Regions from separate parts of the Brevibacillus schisleri genome, predicted to be linked through region 1. Evidence: predicted binding sites of a transcription regulator. Region 1 holds the regulator's gene; the other holds the start of a gene.
The links. Region 1 encodes LexA, which represses DNA repair genes until DNA is damaged. Its sites were predicted from a motif close to CGAACATATGTTCG; they were not measured.
Positions count from the first base shown of each region.

Region 2: the regulator LexA is predicted to act here: its motif matches at 4,518-4,531, upstream of ACUUHJ_RS23925 (WYL domain-containing protein).

Region 1 is NZ_JBVNDM010000001.1:3,794,603-3,802,739, forward strand. Features, by position in the region: gene ACUUHJ_RS17615 (HesB/IscA family protein) at 1-132, shown strand, start outside; gene ACUUHJ_RS17620 (HelD family protein) at 196-2,445, opposite strand; gene crcB (fluoride efflux transporter CrcB) at 2,484-2,849, opposite strand; gene ACUUHJ_RS17630 (DUF896 domain-containing protein) at 2,946-3,143, opposite strand; gene yneA (cell division suppressor protein YneA) at 3,220-3,555, opposite strand; gene lexA (transcriptional repressor LexA) at 3,718-4,341, shown strand; gene ACUUHJ_RS17645 (DUF456 domain-containing protein) at 4,392-4,877, opposite strand; gene ACUUHJ_RS17650 (DUF4269 domain-containing protein) at 4,986-5,561, shown strand; gene ACUUHJ_RS17655 (hypothetical protein) at 5,648-6,076, shown strand; gene ACUUHJ_RS17660 (GNAT family N-acetyltransferase) at 6,226-6,699, opposite strand; gene ACUUHJ_RS17665 (MFS transporter) at 6,917-8,089, opposite strand.
Region 2 is NZ_JBVNDM010000001.1:5,032,695-5,040,831, reverse strand. Features, by position in the region: gene ACUUHJ_RS23945 (alpha/beta fold hydrolase) at 1-825, shown strand, start outside; gene ACUUHJ_RS23940 (copper resistance CopC/CopD family protein) at 978-2,264, shown strand; gene ACUUHJ_RS23935 (YcnI family copper-binding membrane protein) at 2,279-2,902, shown strand; gene ACUUHJ_RS23930 (MFS transporter) at 3,178-4,419, shown strand; gene ACUUHJ_RS23925 (WYL domain-containing protein) at 4,589-4,810, shown strand; gene ACUUHJ_RS23920 (hypothetical protein) at 4,908-5,156, shown strand; gene rsgA (ribosome small subunit-dependent GTPase A) at 5,400-6,485, shown strand; purine riboswitch at 6,618-6,719, shown strand; gene ACUUHJ_RS23910 (xanthine phosphoribosyltransferase) at 6,950-7,540, shown strand; gene ACUUHJ_RS23905 (nucleobase:cation symporter-2 family protein) at 7,573-8,137, shown strand, end outside.

The sequences.
Region 1 (8,137 bases):
GACAAAGAGATCGATGTGATCGTGAAAAAAGATGAGCCTTTGCTGAATGGCGTCGTCATTGATTACCTCTTCTTGCCACAAGAAGGTTTTGTGATTACGAACCCTTCTAAAGGTAACACAGGTGACCACTAAGCATGATACAGATAAACCCTCTGCTTTTATACATGCAGAGGGTTTTCTTTGATGAGTAGATTCTTATTCGTCAGTAGCCATGGTGTAGAGCGCTGTTGGTAAATCTATTAGCAACGGTGAAGAAACGTCATCAACCTGCGTCATAACAAGCCGATGGACTGGACGTGTCATCGCGACATACAACAGCTTTGCGTCCCATTCATTATTTTGATAAGCGTCCACATCCAGCAAAATGACCACATCGAACTGCAAGCCTTTTGTTAAAAAAGCAGGCATGACGGTTACGCCACCCGGAAATTGGTTATCCTTGCTGCCTAACAGAGTCAGATCAGCTATCTTGTCTTGCAGGCCTTTATGTGCTTTTTTACTCGCTTGGATCGTTTTCGCTACGATCGCAATCGTTTTGAAGCCTTCCGACTGGTAGGCTACCACACGCGAAGAGATGTCCTCCCACAGTTGCGCTCGTAAACGTGCCTTGACCATGATTGGTTTTTCACCATGACGCAAAACCGGTTTTGCCAATACCGTCTCGGGCAATTCAATTTGCCGCAACACTTCGTTAGCACAGCGCATAATCTCAATCGTCGAACGATAGCTTTGCGACAACGTATAATAGGAAGGAAACAGCTGCGCAAATATCCCCTTGGTCAACTCTTCCCAGGCATGAATTCCCCGGTAGCTATGAATGCCTTGCGCAATATCTCCCACGATCGTGAGCGAGTTTCGCTTGGTTGCCAATGCAATGACAGCTATTTCTAACGCACTCAAGTCTTGTGCTTCATCCACGACCGTATGATCAAAATGCTCCGCCTTATTCATTCCTTCCACAATATGCTGCAAGTATAGCAATGGCGCGATATCTTCGGGCTCCAATCGCTCCTCTGCAAACAGCGCAGCACTTGACTGGGTCACATCACGAACAACTTCGTCTGAAATGTCAGCAGGTGCGAGTTTGCGCAGCAATTCCTCGTCAGCAATCAGCTCGCGATAAGCTGCGAAGATTTCCAGTCTTGGAAACGAAGTCAGGTACGTATCCAGGATTTGCTCCAGCATTTTCTCGAATTTGTACAAGCCTTCTTTGTCCAAATCGACTTTTCGTTCTCGTAGATGGGCAAATAATTGCTTGTTCATTTCTTGTTTTAAATGCTTACGAAGCGCTTCTACTCGTCGATGATACGGCATATTGGCGAATTGCTCCAGGAAGCATTGGCGAATAAAATCCCCCGGAATGGAAAAGACTTGCTTTGTTTTGTTATATAAAAAGCTGAGTTTCTTAAAAGGGATTTTCGTTTCGACGATATGCCGAATGTATTGCTCCAGCGCCTCCCGACAAGCGAGCGATCCTTTGAAGCGAAGCCTGTTTCTCGTCATATCTTGCTGGCGCTCATCCTGCCCTTCTTCGAAGAACAATTGAAGAGGCTTATCGGGACTTACGATTCTCCATCCTTTTGGCAGCAGAGGCTTCACAAGACGCGCTGCCCAATCTACAAAGGTAGACTGTTGTACGTCATCGACTCCCAACTCCGGCAAAACCTCGGATATATAGGTAAGAAACATCCGGTTTGGCGCAAACACCATGAATTTTTTGGACATCATGGAATCCTGGAAGTTATAAATCAAATAGGAGAGTCGGTGCAACGCAATGGTCGTTTTTCCGCTCCCCGCTACTCCTTGCACAACAATGGGCCGTTCTTTTTCCGCCCGAATAATATCATTTTGCTCGGATTGTATGGTAGCGACGATGTCTTTTAGCCTGCTATCGTTCGCCTGATTTAAATTGGCTGCCAAAAATTCATCAATGAAGCCCTCCTGCAAAAACTCGTCAGGATGCCCCATTTCGCGGTTAATTGTTTCTTTTACCGCTCCATCATAGATGCCGACGATCTTTCCGTCTTCAATCGCAAAATTACGCTTTAATCGAACTTCACCACGCACGATCTCGCGTCCCATCCGATAAAACGCGTCTTTGCTCTCACCAGAATAATAAAGACTGGCGATAGGCGCACGCCAATCCACGACGACAGAATCAAATGTATCGCTGCGTACAATTCCCCGTTTTCCTATGTAAACCTGATCCAGCTCGTAGATTTCATCTTTCAAAAAGTCCACTCTGCCGAAATAAGGCTTCTCTCGCCCCTGATCTTCCAGGTAGCGCAAATCCTTTGCCTTTTTAGAGTTAACGACCTGTTTCACATAATCATCGGTTGCCTCGCGAATATCATTGCGAAGCTGCTCCATTTCTTCATCAATAGCTGAAATGGTTTCATCCAGCTTTTTTTGTTCCAACTCATAATCACGATGCTGTGTACTCACCTTCATTCCCCCTCACATGTATCGTGTCTTTGAACGTATTAGGACCATTGCCTGGCCAGCCATATTCCAACCGCACATGAAAGTAGACCGACTCCCAAACTGAGAAGAGCATATAATGTGCCCCGCAACAGATGTCCTTCTCCCCAAAAAGTGACCACTTCCAAGGAGAAGCTAGAGAATGTCGTAAATCCTCCCATGACACCCGTTGCAAATAAGAGATAGAGTGTTGGAGATAAAATGCCTCGTTCTTTCCCCAGCACGAACAAGATGCCAATGATCAAGGATCCACAGACATTGGCGATCCAGGTTCCCCACGGCCATTCCGGCTGATTTGCGAGTAAAGACAATAGGTAGCGCACAAGAGAGCCAACTGCTCCGCCAACCGCCACAGCTATCCACGCCATCACTTTCCCTCCCTGGCTATCAAAGCGTTATGTCTGTCACAGAAAAAGACACCCTAGCGTCAAGCGAGGATGTCTGTCGTATCAGTAATTGTTATCTTACTGTTTTGGCTTATTTTCTTCAAGGTCTTCCACATAACGGATGGAATCCAAATTTGCTCTCAGTGAAAGCTTAACGGCGTCAATGTACTTTTGGCGCAATGCTTTTTGCTCGAGCTTTTCCTCTTCAGTTAAACCTTCTTCGCGAGACTTTTTGACCAATTCGTTAATGCGTTTAATTTCTGCGTCAGATACCACTGCTGGTTCCTCCCACTCTGTAGTAGTGCCGCTTCATTATACCACATTCGAATGATCCCGCAAGACAGCCGAACACTTACGGCATATCAGGCATGATCAGAGTCTGCCCCGGGTAAATCCAGTTGCTATCCAAACCGTTCGCTTCCTTGATTTCTATGAGATAGTCACGAACATCCGTATGCTGATCTGAGTAGCGAACGGCTAACGACCATAGACTATCTCCGGATTGTACGGTTACTTCTATGCCTTGTGGCTCGTCCATTGGCGAAGCAGCAAACACTAGTTCGGTCAACAAGTAAAAAAAGAGAGTAAATGTAATAAGAAACAAGAGTGCTTGACCTCTCGTGATACCAAAACGAACACGACGTTCTTCTTTTTTCTCGAAACGATTACGTACTGTCGATGAATTCATGATAATGGCCTCCTTACAAACATACGTTCTGTTCTCTTGTAAACTCATAATAAATGAGAACATATGTTCATGTCAACAACGAAACGAACTTATGTTTGTCGAACGCAAGCTCCCATGGTATAATATAGGAAAATATGTTCGAGAAATCAGGGGTGTCTTTCTATGTCAAAATTATCGAGTAGACAACAAGCCATCATCGAGTTTATACGAAAGGAAGTTCGTGATAAAGGCTATCCGCCTTCTGTACGTGAAATTGGAGAGGCTGTCGGACTCGCTTCCAGCTCAACGGTACATGGTCATTTGGCACGCTTAGAGAAAAAAGGCCTCATTCGTCGAGATCCTACCAAACCTCGCGCCATCGAATTGCTTTCAGATGAAGATCGTTTTCAAGACAATTTCGAAGACTCTGTCGTCCGTGTGCCAGTAATCGGAAAAGTAACCGCTGGACAGCCCATTACAGCCATTGAGGATGTGGAAGAATACTTCCCGCTTCCAGACAATATCGTGACTTCCGACAAGGTCTACATGCTGCGTGTCTCCGGGAATAGTATGATTGATGCCGGAATTCTCGACGGAGACTACGTCATTGTTCGCCAACAGCACGTAGCGAACAATGGTGACATTGTCGTAGCCATGACAGAAGAAGATGAAGCGACCGTCAAAAGATTTTTCAAAGAAAAGAACCACTTCCGTCTCCAACCGGAAAATGCCACGATGGAACCGATCATTCTGGAGCATGTCACCATTCTCGGTAAAGTCATTGGCGTCTATCGCCTCATTCACTAGTTTCCACGTAAAAAAGGACAGCCTCGGCTGTCCCTTTTGTTTTCTATATGTTATCTGGCGATAAAAAACCAGATGATCATCGTAACTTGCAAGATGACTTTTACAACCGCACTGCCCAAAAATCCAATCAGTGAGCCTACCCCCGCTTTCACCGCTCGCTCCATCGATTGCTTCTGCACCATCAACTCTACGAGAACGACGAATACGAACGGCAAGATCAGCATACCAAACGGTGGGAAAACGAAAATTCCGAGGATAATTCCGACCGCTGCAGCAACGGACGACCACTTTGACCCCCCATACTTTTTCACGAAGTACATGTTCGTCAGCAAGTCAGCACCGTAAAGCAGAATGCTTAGAACGGCCATTCCCCACCAAAAGGATGCCGGCAATCCCGCTCCCGGATCTGCAATGAAAAAGTGATAGAGCAAAAAGCCCGCCCACAACAAGATCGTATCAGGTAAAACGGGTAAGAAAATTCCTGCGATGCTTAACAGGAACAATAACACAACCACAACCCACAAAAGTATTTCCATCCACTACACTCCCTTCATTTAGGTATACGAGTGATTACCAATTTCGTTGCGCACTTATTCACTTTTGTCTACACTATTTTAAAAGAAAGTGGACATGGGGGTAGTTTCATGAAAAATTGGCATGATCTCTCTTACTTGAGCAGAGGAACGATGCGCCAAAAAGCGGCGTGGGAAGCGATTCAACAGACGCATATCATGGAAGTACTAGCCGATTACCGTCCAGTGCTTGCCGGAACCATCCCATTGGACATTGATGTTGAGCAAAGCGATCTGGATATTATTTGCGAGAGCCATGATCTGGATCAGTTTGAGCTGGTTGTCCGTAAAGCATTTGGCTGCTTGTCCAGATTTGAATTGACAAAACTCGATCTAAAAGGGATTCCCACATGCGTTATTTCATTTTTCACAGCTGGCTTTTGGTTTGAATTGTTTGCACAACCGGTTGCTGTGGAAAAGCAAAACGCCTATCGTCATATGGACATCGAAGCACGATTGTTACATATAGGGGGCTTGGATGCGTGTATACATATCAGGGCTCTGAAGCAAGACGGCCTCAAAACAGAACCTGCATTTGCTCGATACTTTCATATTCCGGGTGATGATCCGTATGAGGCCTTGTTGCAATTGGAGTCGTTGACCGAACAGGAATTACGCCAAAGAGTTCAGCTCCTACGAAAGGATTAATCTGCTAGCAAATCTATCAACTTGCTGGAATCATAAGGGTAAACAGCGACTGGCGTTGCAACCGATCATTAAGGAGGACATACTAGATGGATTGGCTGATGGAGATACCATTCCCCACTGGAGAGAATCGGGTAGAAACAAACGTCGACTTCTCATTTAAGAGATTCGAGTCAAGTGGGCTTCAGGAGCCTCCAGATTTTATCCATGATATCGTCCTGCAATGGGCCATCGCCCCTTTTGTTGTTCATGAACATACTGCTTATCGGATTCCGGCCCACAACGATCCCGAAATAGGAGAGTATGCTTCCGTCAATTTCACAAGCCTGTTTACGAAAGTACGGGGAATATACATGAATGGAAAGATGGAGGAAATTAGGCTGGAGGACTTAAAGCCGAATATAAAAAGTTCTTTTATCGAATCGGTCATAAATACAAGTAAGATTGATCCTCTGGTAAGCGATTTTTATCTACGAGGAGAATCTGAGCGTAGTAATTCTCTCACGCTTTGCAAGTGAGGTTGTTTTAACCGTGAACGAAAAAGATCGGAATGTTACTATGGTTTCATTTAAAGAGTAATGAGGGCACTCAACTGCCCAACGTAACCAGCTTCCTGTTCTCAGGATTACCGACTTTTTGTTTTTTTGTATTCAGATTTTGTCTCTCGTTAGCGTAAACTTTTCTTCATTCTAAAATTCATTAGCTTAGTGCCATTGCGTTCAACGATTTGCGATTTTACTACGATGTACCCTTTTCTTTCAAAAAAGGGTCTAGCGGTAATACTCGAATCGGTTTCTATTTCGATTAGACCTAATTTTTTGGCTTCAGATTCAAGTGTGTCTACCAATGCAGAAGCAATTCCTTTCCCCTGGTGCTCTTTATGAACAAATAGTCTATCCAGGTAACCTTGTAAACTCATGTCAGAAAAGCCCACGATATAACCATTCATTTCAGCAACATAGGAAATATTACTAGTTAGAGCTTTCAACCAGACCTCTTTCCTCTGCTTCAAATCCGCTAGGGAAGCCCAAGCATTTACTTGTTCTTGCGTGTAATCTTGCTTATTTATGGTATGTACGGTCTCATAAAATAAAGTGATGATCTGGTCAATATCCGTCTCATGAAATCTTCGAAGTAGCATTGAAACTCCCCCTAGAGTATAACGTGGCTACCGAATCATGCCGGCAGCCGCGTCTCGTTTTTTTATTGTAGCATCGTTCCCCCGATAGTTTACGTTCATTTATTCACATGGATATGTACTTTTCGTTACCTTAACAACCTCACCGTATTGTTGCGTCCAACGATTGGGGGGCCGTTCATTTGCGGTCTGCTTTTTTGTGAAGAACTGAAAGATCACCTTACTCCACTGATTGAGCCACCGAATGCCGTGATGCCATTCTAAATAATACAAACACAGCAATGATGGCGATGAGTACGCCGAGTACGCCGAACCAGGTAATGGATGCTAAAGAAACACGGTTAACGATCAGCCCGCCAATTCCTGCGCCGACAGCCATGGCAAGCTGCATCATGGAACTGTTCAAGCTCAGCATGACGCCCGTGGATTCAGGAACAAGCGAAACTAGGTTAAATTGCTGCGCGGGAGCGGATGACCAAGCGGCAAAAGACCAGAGGATCAAAATAGCGAATACAGTAATGAGCGACTGTCCGACTAAAGATAGCATAATCAACGAAATAACGTGAAGCACCATCCCAGAAACGAGCGTGTATTTGATGCCTTGTTTATCCGCACTGTAGCCCCCCACTTTCGAGCCAATCAAACTGGCAACGCCGAACACGAACAGAGCTGCGCTAATTAATGATTCATTTAAATGAGTCACCTCTAGCAGAAAAGGGGATAAGTAAGTATAGACGAGCGAATATCCTCCCAACCAGAAAAAAGTAATCGCTAAAGCAACCAAAACTTGAGGTTTTTTTAACAAAGCAAATTGTTTGATCAGAGGGACAGGCTTGTCGCCCTGCATACGTGGTATAACTGTAGCAATGACAAGCATGGCCAAGCCCCCGACAATCGCGATGGCCAGAAATACCGCTTTCCAGCCAAAAGCAGAGGCTACCATTCTGCCCAGCGGGACGCCGATGATGAGCGATGCTGTAATGCCCATGGTAACGTTCGCGATGGCGCTGGCCTGCTTACCTGGCGGAGCGATTTTGGCGGCGATACTGAGCGCGTTAACTGTGACCACCCCGGCGCCTAACGCCGTAATGATTCTCGCGGTAATGAAAAAACCAAAGTCGGACAATATAAATGTCAGCAGGTTTGCGGCAATAAAGAGGCCTAGCGAATAAAGTAAGAGCTTAAGCCGGTCCATTTTGGCTGTCAGCGCCATCAAGATAGGAGTGCCGACCGCATAGGCCAGGGAATAAACCGTAATGAGCTGACCTGCAGCTGCAACATTTGTTCCCAATGTTTCTGCAATTCTGTCTAATATTCCGGAAACGATGTAATTGGATGTTCCAACTAAAAAACTGATCAAGGCTAGAACGTAAACTTTCCAAGTGCTCTTCATCATTCACACTCCTGATGTGTTTTATATCACTACGAAAAAACGCCACGG
Region 2 (8,137 bases), 1.2 Mb from region 1:
AGGCAGTCTGTACAAACCGGCTTTCTCGAAACAAATGGCGCACGCATTTACTATGAAGTAGCAGGGGAAGGCGAACCGCTCTTATTGATCCACGGCTTCAATCTGGATACAAGGCTATGGGATGCCCAGCTGCAAGCATTTGCACAGACGTATAAGGTCGTTCGCTTTGATATCCGCGGGTTCGGTAAAACACTGGCGACTGACGTTCCTTATACCTTGTATGACGATGTGAAAGCAGTTCTGCAAGGGCTTGGTATCGAAAAAGCGCATGTGGCTGGGCTTTCGTTTGGGGGAATGGTCGCGCAGGAGTTCGCCCTTGCTTATCCGCAGATGGTGAGCAGCTTGATTCTGGTTGCGTCCGGCTTGTTTGTCCACCCAAGAAGTGAACAAAGGCTGCACGATGTAGAACGCTTTAATCAAGTATGTCAGCGTGGCACGACAGAGGAAGCGTTGGAAATGACGGCACAAATGTGGTTTGACGGTCCTGGTCAGCCAGTAAATGAGCAAGCTCGCGAAGCGCGTAACCGCTTTAAAGAAATAAACAGACACGCCTTTTCACTGCCGGAGTTTGGAGTTGGATTGGAAACTTTATCCCCATCACCAATCGAGCGCTTGGAAGAAATCAAAGCCCCGACACTCGTTATTGCAGGAGGGCGGGATTATCCTGATTTTTTACAGATCGCCGATGTGTTAGGTGAGCGGATTACAGGCGCAAAAAAAGTCATCCTGCCTGATTCAGCGCATATCCCACCGATGGATCAACCAGAAGTATTCAACAAGCTTGTCCTGGAATTTCTCGCACAAAACATTGTAAAATCATCCTAATACAGTTTAAAAAGGCACGGATCGGACAGAATTTCCGTTCATGCCTTTTTTTGTTTTCAACACTTTGCCACAACAGATAGCCCGATGGAGCCATATAGAGTCTCGTACTAATCTGATAGGATTAAGGACGAAATAAGGAAGCAGGTGACAGGGTGACATACAACATCAGACAATATACGGTTATGTTTTTGCTCGCCTTCTTACTTGTACTGACAACGGGTATGACAACTGCTTACGCCCACGCTGGCTTAATGAGCAGCTCCCCACAAGATGGTGAGGTACTGAAGGCGAATCCAGGACAAATATCTGCGCGGTTTACCGAAACTTTGGAGCCGGATCTTGTTAACGTGCGTTTATTTGATTGGAATGGCAAGGAAATAAAACTGGAGCGGCCGACATTGCAGCCGGGTGATGCCTCACAGTTGAATGCGAATTTGCCGAGCGATTTGGCTGAGGGGACTTATTCGGTTATCGTGACGGTCGTTTCCGAGGACGGGCATCCGATCTCAGAGAAGCTCACGTTTTCCATCGGACAAAAAAGTGCAGTGGTGGTTCCCCCAAATGAGCAAAAAGCAGATTCAAGCTACTTGATCATGTACCGCTATTTGGCGCAAGGAATTATTCTCGTCGGTGGCGGGTTGTACCTGGTAGCGTGGGCAGCACAGCGTCATGGTTTGCCTTCGCTTGCCCAGCTCATCGGGATTGGCAGACAAATCGGCTGGAGTTTGGCGATCATTGGACTTATATTTTTGTGGTTCCTGTACGACGAATCGTTAACCACTGTATCACTCACGCAAGCACTGTGGCAGATGGACGGGAACTTGCTCAGTCAGTCTCCATTTGCGATCATGCTGCTGGCGTCCTTTGCCCTATTGTTATTGATTGCGATCCCCAATATGGTGTCTGGCTGGTATGTGGGAATTTGGGTTCTATTGATCTGCGCGCAAGCTTTTGGCGGTCATGCATGGGGCATTGCTCCTGTCTGGCTGTCCATTTTGCTGAGACTGTTGCATGTTTTGACGGTCGCTGTGTGGATGGGGGCACTTGTCTACTTGTTACTTACAGTCAAAGCGGTTGAACGAGGACAGGAGTCGTTCAAGAAGTTCTTTTTGCAGACAGTTGCGGTGGCGGCAGTGCTTGCCGTCGTGACGGGCGTTGTCATGCTCATCGTGCAGACGGATGTCATGAATATTATCCAGAGTGCAACAGCATGGAGTTATCTGTTATACGGAAAAATAGCAAGTGTCTGCCTCATGCTTCTTCTGGCCTTTAGGCAAACCAGACGCTGGCGGACGAAAAATTCCTTGAAGCCCGCTTACTTGCGTTGGGAGATTGTATTCGGGATTATCGCTATTCTGGCCGGACTTTGGATGAGCCAAATCAACTACCCGACTGCGACGACAAATAATCAAGCCGTAATTCAAACAGATTCCAACTAGGGAGGATTTATCTGATGAAAATGAAAAAATGGATGAGTAGTGTACTGGTAGCAGGTGCAGTTTTGACGTTGGCGACAGCAGCACAAGCACATGTGAACGTCTATCCGAAAGAGACTACTACAGGCTCCTATGAAAAATACACCGTGCGTGTCCCAGTTGAAAAAGACGTCAACACGACAAAAGTAAAGGTGGAATTCCCGGCTGGTGTGAAGGTAAATTCCGTGCAACCGATTCCGGGCTGGTCCTACGAGTTCGAGAAAGATAAAGACGGTGTGAACACAGCACTTGTGTGGACAGCCACAGAAGGCGGAATCAAGGCGCATGAGTTCCAAGAGTTCACGTTTGTCGGGGCAAACCCAAAAGAAGAGGGCCAATTGGCTTGGAAGGCTTATCAGACCTATGCAAATGGCGAGGTTGTGGAATGGACAGGGGACAAGGATTCCAACACGCCAGCGTCTGTCACTACCATTAAGGCTGGTGTAGGCGAAGCAGGGCATGAGCATGGACAAGAACAAAAGCCGACAACCGCTCCTGCTGGAGAAGCGGCTGGTGCAGGCAGCAACAATACCTTGCCATTGGTACTTTCTGGTTTGGCGTTGCTGATCTCTATCGTTGGCCTGTTTAGAAAAAAAGCGTAAGTACTTCCTAATGAAGCTGTGCAGTGTGTCCAATCATGCTGCACGGCTTTTTCCATTGTGTGGCAATTAAAAACATTCTATAATAGCTGTAATTACTTTCGGAGGTGTATATCACATGTTAAAAACACTATTCAGAGCAAGCAAGTACACGGAAGGAAAAATACGAACGGCAGCATGACGCGGACGCATTTTGCACAGTAGAGGATTGTAGAGGTACGATCAGTATGTGAAAACGGAACGCGTCATCTGCCTAAAAAAAGGTGGATACTGCTTCCATGTTCATGAATGCGACAAAAGTATATATGATCAAAAGTTTTTTGACCTCCCTGGCCAATACGACCATGTTCACGACCTATGCGCTTTACTACATTGTGACACTGGGCTTTAATCCGTTTGAATTGCTAGTGATCGGGACGGTATTGGAGTTATCCGTGTTGGTGCTTGAAGGGATAACGGGAGTAGTGGCGGATACGTACAGTCGCCGTCGCTCCGTCATTCTCGGGATGTTTTTTCTAGGAATCGGATTTGCGATGCAGGGGATCGTTCCCGCGCTTGATGCTTGGGTACCGATGATTTCTGTCTTCGGTTTGGTGCTGTTTTCGCAAGTCGTCAGTGGTCTTGGGTATACATTTATTAGTGGAGCGGATACTGCATGGATTGTGGATGAGGTCGGGGAAGAGAAGATCGGTACGATTTTCATGAAGGCCAAGCGCTACTCCTTGTTTGGGAATCTGCTCGGGATTGCACTTAGTGTGGCATTGGCAACACTCGCTCCTAATTTACCTTTCCTCATAGGTGGCCTCATGTATCTGGGGCTTGGTGTCTTTCTGATTCTGTTCATGAAGGAGACCGGATTTATTCCTCGTGAACGTGAGCAAGGTGCTTCCCACGTGAAGGAAATGATTCAGACGTGGACTTCGGGTGCCAAAGTGATTCGCAGTCAGCCGATTCTCATGCTGATCTTGTTCGTGACGCTATTTACGGGTGCAGCCTCAGAAGGGTATGACCGTTTGTGGGAAGCGCATTTGATCGCAGAAATTGGTTTTCCAGAGCTCGCTGCTATTTCGATGCCCATGTGGTTCGGGATCATTGCCGCACTCGCAAGCTTGCTCAGCCTCATCGTAGTAGGCGTTGTGGAAAAAAGGCTGGATGTGAACAATGAGCGGGTTGTCCTTGTAGGCATGTTCACGTTGACGGGGCTCAAAATTGCAGTAATGATAGCTTTTGCCTTTTCTCCTAGCTTTAGCTGGGCATTAGTTGCATTGCTGTTGATCGGTGTGATCCAGTCATTGAGCAGTCCGCTGTATGATACGTGGCTGAATGTAAACATTGAAAGCAATGTGCGAGCGACGGTTTTGTCGATGATGGGCCAGTCCAATGCTCTGGGACAAACGGCAGGTGGTCCGGCTGTCGGATGGATTGGGACGCGTTTTTCGATTCGCGCTTCGCTCGTTGCGGCGGCGATCTTGTTGGCACCGATTCTGATTGTGTTCGGACGTGCGCTTAGAAGGCGCTGATTCACATACACAGTGTAACAAGCAAAAGGCATGTGTCCATTTTTTAGGGCGCATGCTTTTTTGTTGAGGCAATCGTTGGTTTTTGCAATCAAAACTTGCGAACAAACGTTCTCTTTTGGTATGATGATCTCAACAATAAGAAGACACATTTTGTGGTGGTGACAGCCTGATGATTCAGGAGTTGAGAAGGTACGCAGCGAGGCAGCAAGCAGTGGAGATCATCTATTTGAAGAAGGATGGAGAGGCTAGCAGGCGTACGATTCGTGTGGTTCATATCGATGGGAACAAAGGGAGCTTGAAAGCATACTGTTATAGGAGAAAGGCGTATCGTGTATTTGTGTTGGAAAACATTTTGGCGATCGCACCTGCGTCAGGGTATTTTGCCGGATAAAAAGGAATCATCCTCCATGCCCCCAGCCTATTCCAGTCATACTATGTTATACTAAATAGGTAAACAACTTCAAAAAAGAGGAAGGGCGGGGACAACAATGGAGTTCTTCATTGTCATCGTCATCATGTTCTTGATCGTAGTATTTGTCTTAGCGTCCAAAGCTGCAAAAGGCGGAAGTGGGCGCTCTCATTCCTCTTCAGACAGCGGGGGCGGAGCCTTCTATGTAGACAGCTCTCACAATCACCATCATCGAAGTCACGATTCAAATGATCGTTGGGATAGCTATGACAGCGGAAGCGATAGCGGTAGTGGTGGAGACAGCGGAGGCGGCGGCGGGGGAGATTGACGCTGTTGCATTTTGTTTCATTATGGTACAATAATTGGGAAATATGATTCCAAACCTGAATGGTAGGTTTGCTAAAGGAGAGATGTTTTATGGTAGCCATCAATTTTGTTCAGAGTGTCGTAGTCGGGGTCACGGGAATCCTCCTTTCAAGCGAACAGTAATATCGTTCACCAAATGAGGATTCGACTGTGACTGGTTCTGGCTGATAGCCATATATCTAACCAATTGCAGGGGGAATCCGCAGTGAATCAAACAACCAATCAACAAGTATTGCAATCTATGGGCTGGAATGAGTATTTTGCTAATCATTTTACCCCTTATGCTGAGCAAGGCTTCAGTGTGGGACGTATCACACTTGAACATAAACGCATTTATCGTCTGTGGAGTGAGCATGGCGAGCTCCTAGGCGAGGTAACAGGTAAGCTTCGTTATGAGGCAACCGGACGAGAAGATTTTCCGGCTGTCGGGGACTGGGTAGTGATCAGTGCCCGCCCAGAGGAAATGAAAGCCTCGATCCACGGACTTCTTCCACGTAAAAGCAAGTTTTCCCGCAAGGTAGCTGGGGATACAGTGGAAGAGCAGATTGTGGCTGCGAACGTCGATACGGTTTTCCTCGTGAATTCCTTAAATAATGATTTAAATTTGCGCAGGATTGAACGTTATCTCATTCTTGCGTGGGAAAGTGGAGCCAATCCGGTGATTGTGCTTTCCAAAGCAGATTTGTGTGACGATCTGGATGCATGTATGGCAGAGATAGAATCAGTCGCGATCGGAGTGCCTGTTCATGTAGTCAGTGCTGAGCAGGGAGAAGGACTGGATCAGCTCGCACCGTATCTGGGCGAGGGCCAGACGATTGCCTTGATGGGTTCCTCTGGTGTTGGCAAATCCACGTTGATCAATAAATTGAGCGGAGCGGAGATGCAAAAAGTCAGTGGCGTGCGTGAAGGGGATGACCGTGGCCGCCATACGACGACTCATCGCGAACTGTTCCGATTGCCGAGTGGTGCTCTCATGATCGATACACCGGGCATGAGGGAACTCCAGCTCTGGGAGGCAGATGAGGGCTTCCGCGGTGCCTTTGACGATATCGAGTCCATTGCGGAAACATGCCGTTTCAACGATTGCAAGCATATGCGCGAGCCCGGCTGTGCTGTTCAAGCTGCCATCAATGATGGATCATTGGAAAAGGCACGCTTTGACAGTTACCTAAAGCTCCAACGCGAATTGGCACATCTGGCACGCAAAGAAGACGCAAGGCTTGCTGCTGCTGAAAGGGATAAATGGAAGAAGCTCAACGTTCAAATGCGGGAGAAAAAACCAAAAAGATAAGTACGTGAGCCCTTGAGAAATCAGGGCTCTTTCCTTTAGTTGGGCAAGTAAGCGCTTCCTTTTCCTTTCAGAAATTAACGCTTGCTCACAACGCTGGAGTTATGATAGATTTGGTCAATACTCGTTATTACACTTCGAAAAAGATAGGTAGCTCGTATAATTTTGGGAATAAGGCCCAACCGTTTCTACCAGGTGACCGTAAATCACCTGACTACGAGTGAAAGTGCGTCTAGGGTTCCGTCTCTTTCTTTCCTATTTCAATCATAGGGTTGAAAGAAAGCTGGTCCGAGTGGCGCAGGCACGAATGATGTGTCACACCTAAGGGATAAAAGCCCAGAGGGACAGTTTCACTTGGCGTTGGTTCGTTACGTAGCCCGCTTGTGACACTGTCCACTCTGGGCTTTCTATATTTCAGCAGGCCGCAAGTAAAAATGGCCGGAACCATATCTGAGGAGGAAGAATTGATGAAAGAATTACAAGAGCGCATCGTACAGGATGGCAAGGTACTGTCGGCATCCGTTTTGAAGGTGGATGCGTTTTTGAACCACCAGGTAGATTCGCAATTGACGATGAAGATCGGGCAACGCTTTGCCGAGTTGTTCGCTGGTGAAAACATTACAAAAGTCGTGACGATTGAGGCAAGTGGAATTCATTTTGCTATGGCAACTTCCTTTGCTTTGGGTGTTCCCTTTATTTATGCGAAAAAGAAAAAAGCTGTCACGCTGACAGAGGAAGTATATTCTGCTCCAGTTCATTCCTTTACCCGTCAGGAAACGTATCAAATCAGTGTTTCCCGTCAGTATTTGTCCAAAGAAGACCGCGTATTGATTGTCGATGATTTCTTGGCTACGGGAGCTGCTCTGGTAGGGGTTACGAATATTGTCAAAGATGCCGGTGCTCATCTCGTAGGAGTTGGCGCTGTTATTGAAAAAAGCTTCCAGGAGGGCCGCGGTCTCTTGGAGCAAGCTGGCGTACGAATCGAATCATTGGCACGTATTGAATCGATGTCACCAGAAGGCATTCATTTTATTGAAGAAGAGCCTGCTCGCGTATAATCAAAAAATCAATAGGAGGTAAGGGTTCATTCATGCTAGCCAAACATAAAATTGTTACTTTGGGCTTACAGCACATTCTTGCCATGTATGCAGGAGCCGTCGTCGTACCGTTGATTATCGGTGGTGCTTTGAATCTGACTCCTACGCAAATCGCTTATTTGATTGCTGCTGACCTTTTCACATGCGGAATCGCGACGCTCTTGCAAGTCCTTGGCACACGTTATACGGGGATTCGCCTTCCTGTTGTGCTAGGCTGTACGTTTACAGCAGTAGGACCGATCATTGCGATTGCTTCTACGAGTAATCTAGCGACCGCTTACGGTGCCATCATCATATCGGGTATATTCGTTGTCTTGGCAGCCCCACTGTTTGGCAAGTTGCTACGCTTTTTCCCAACCGTGGTACAAGGTTCAGTTGTTACGATCATTGGATTGTCACTCATTCCCGTTGCGATGAACAACGCGGCTGGCGGACAAGGCATGCCGGACTTTGGACAACCGCACAATTTGCTTTTGGCTTTAGGAACGTTGGTTATCATTTTGCTTATTAATCGTTTCTTTACCGGATTTATTCGTGCAATTTCTGTTCTGCTCGGCT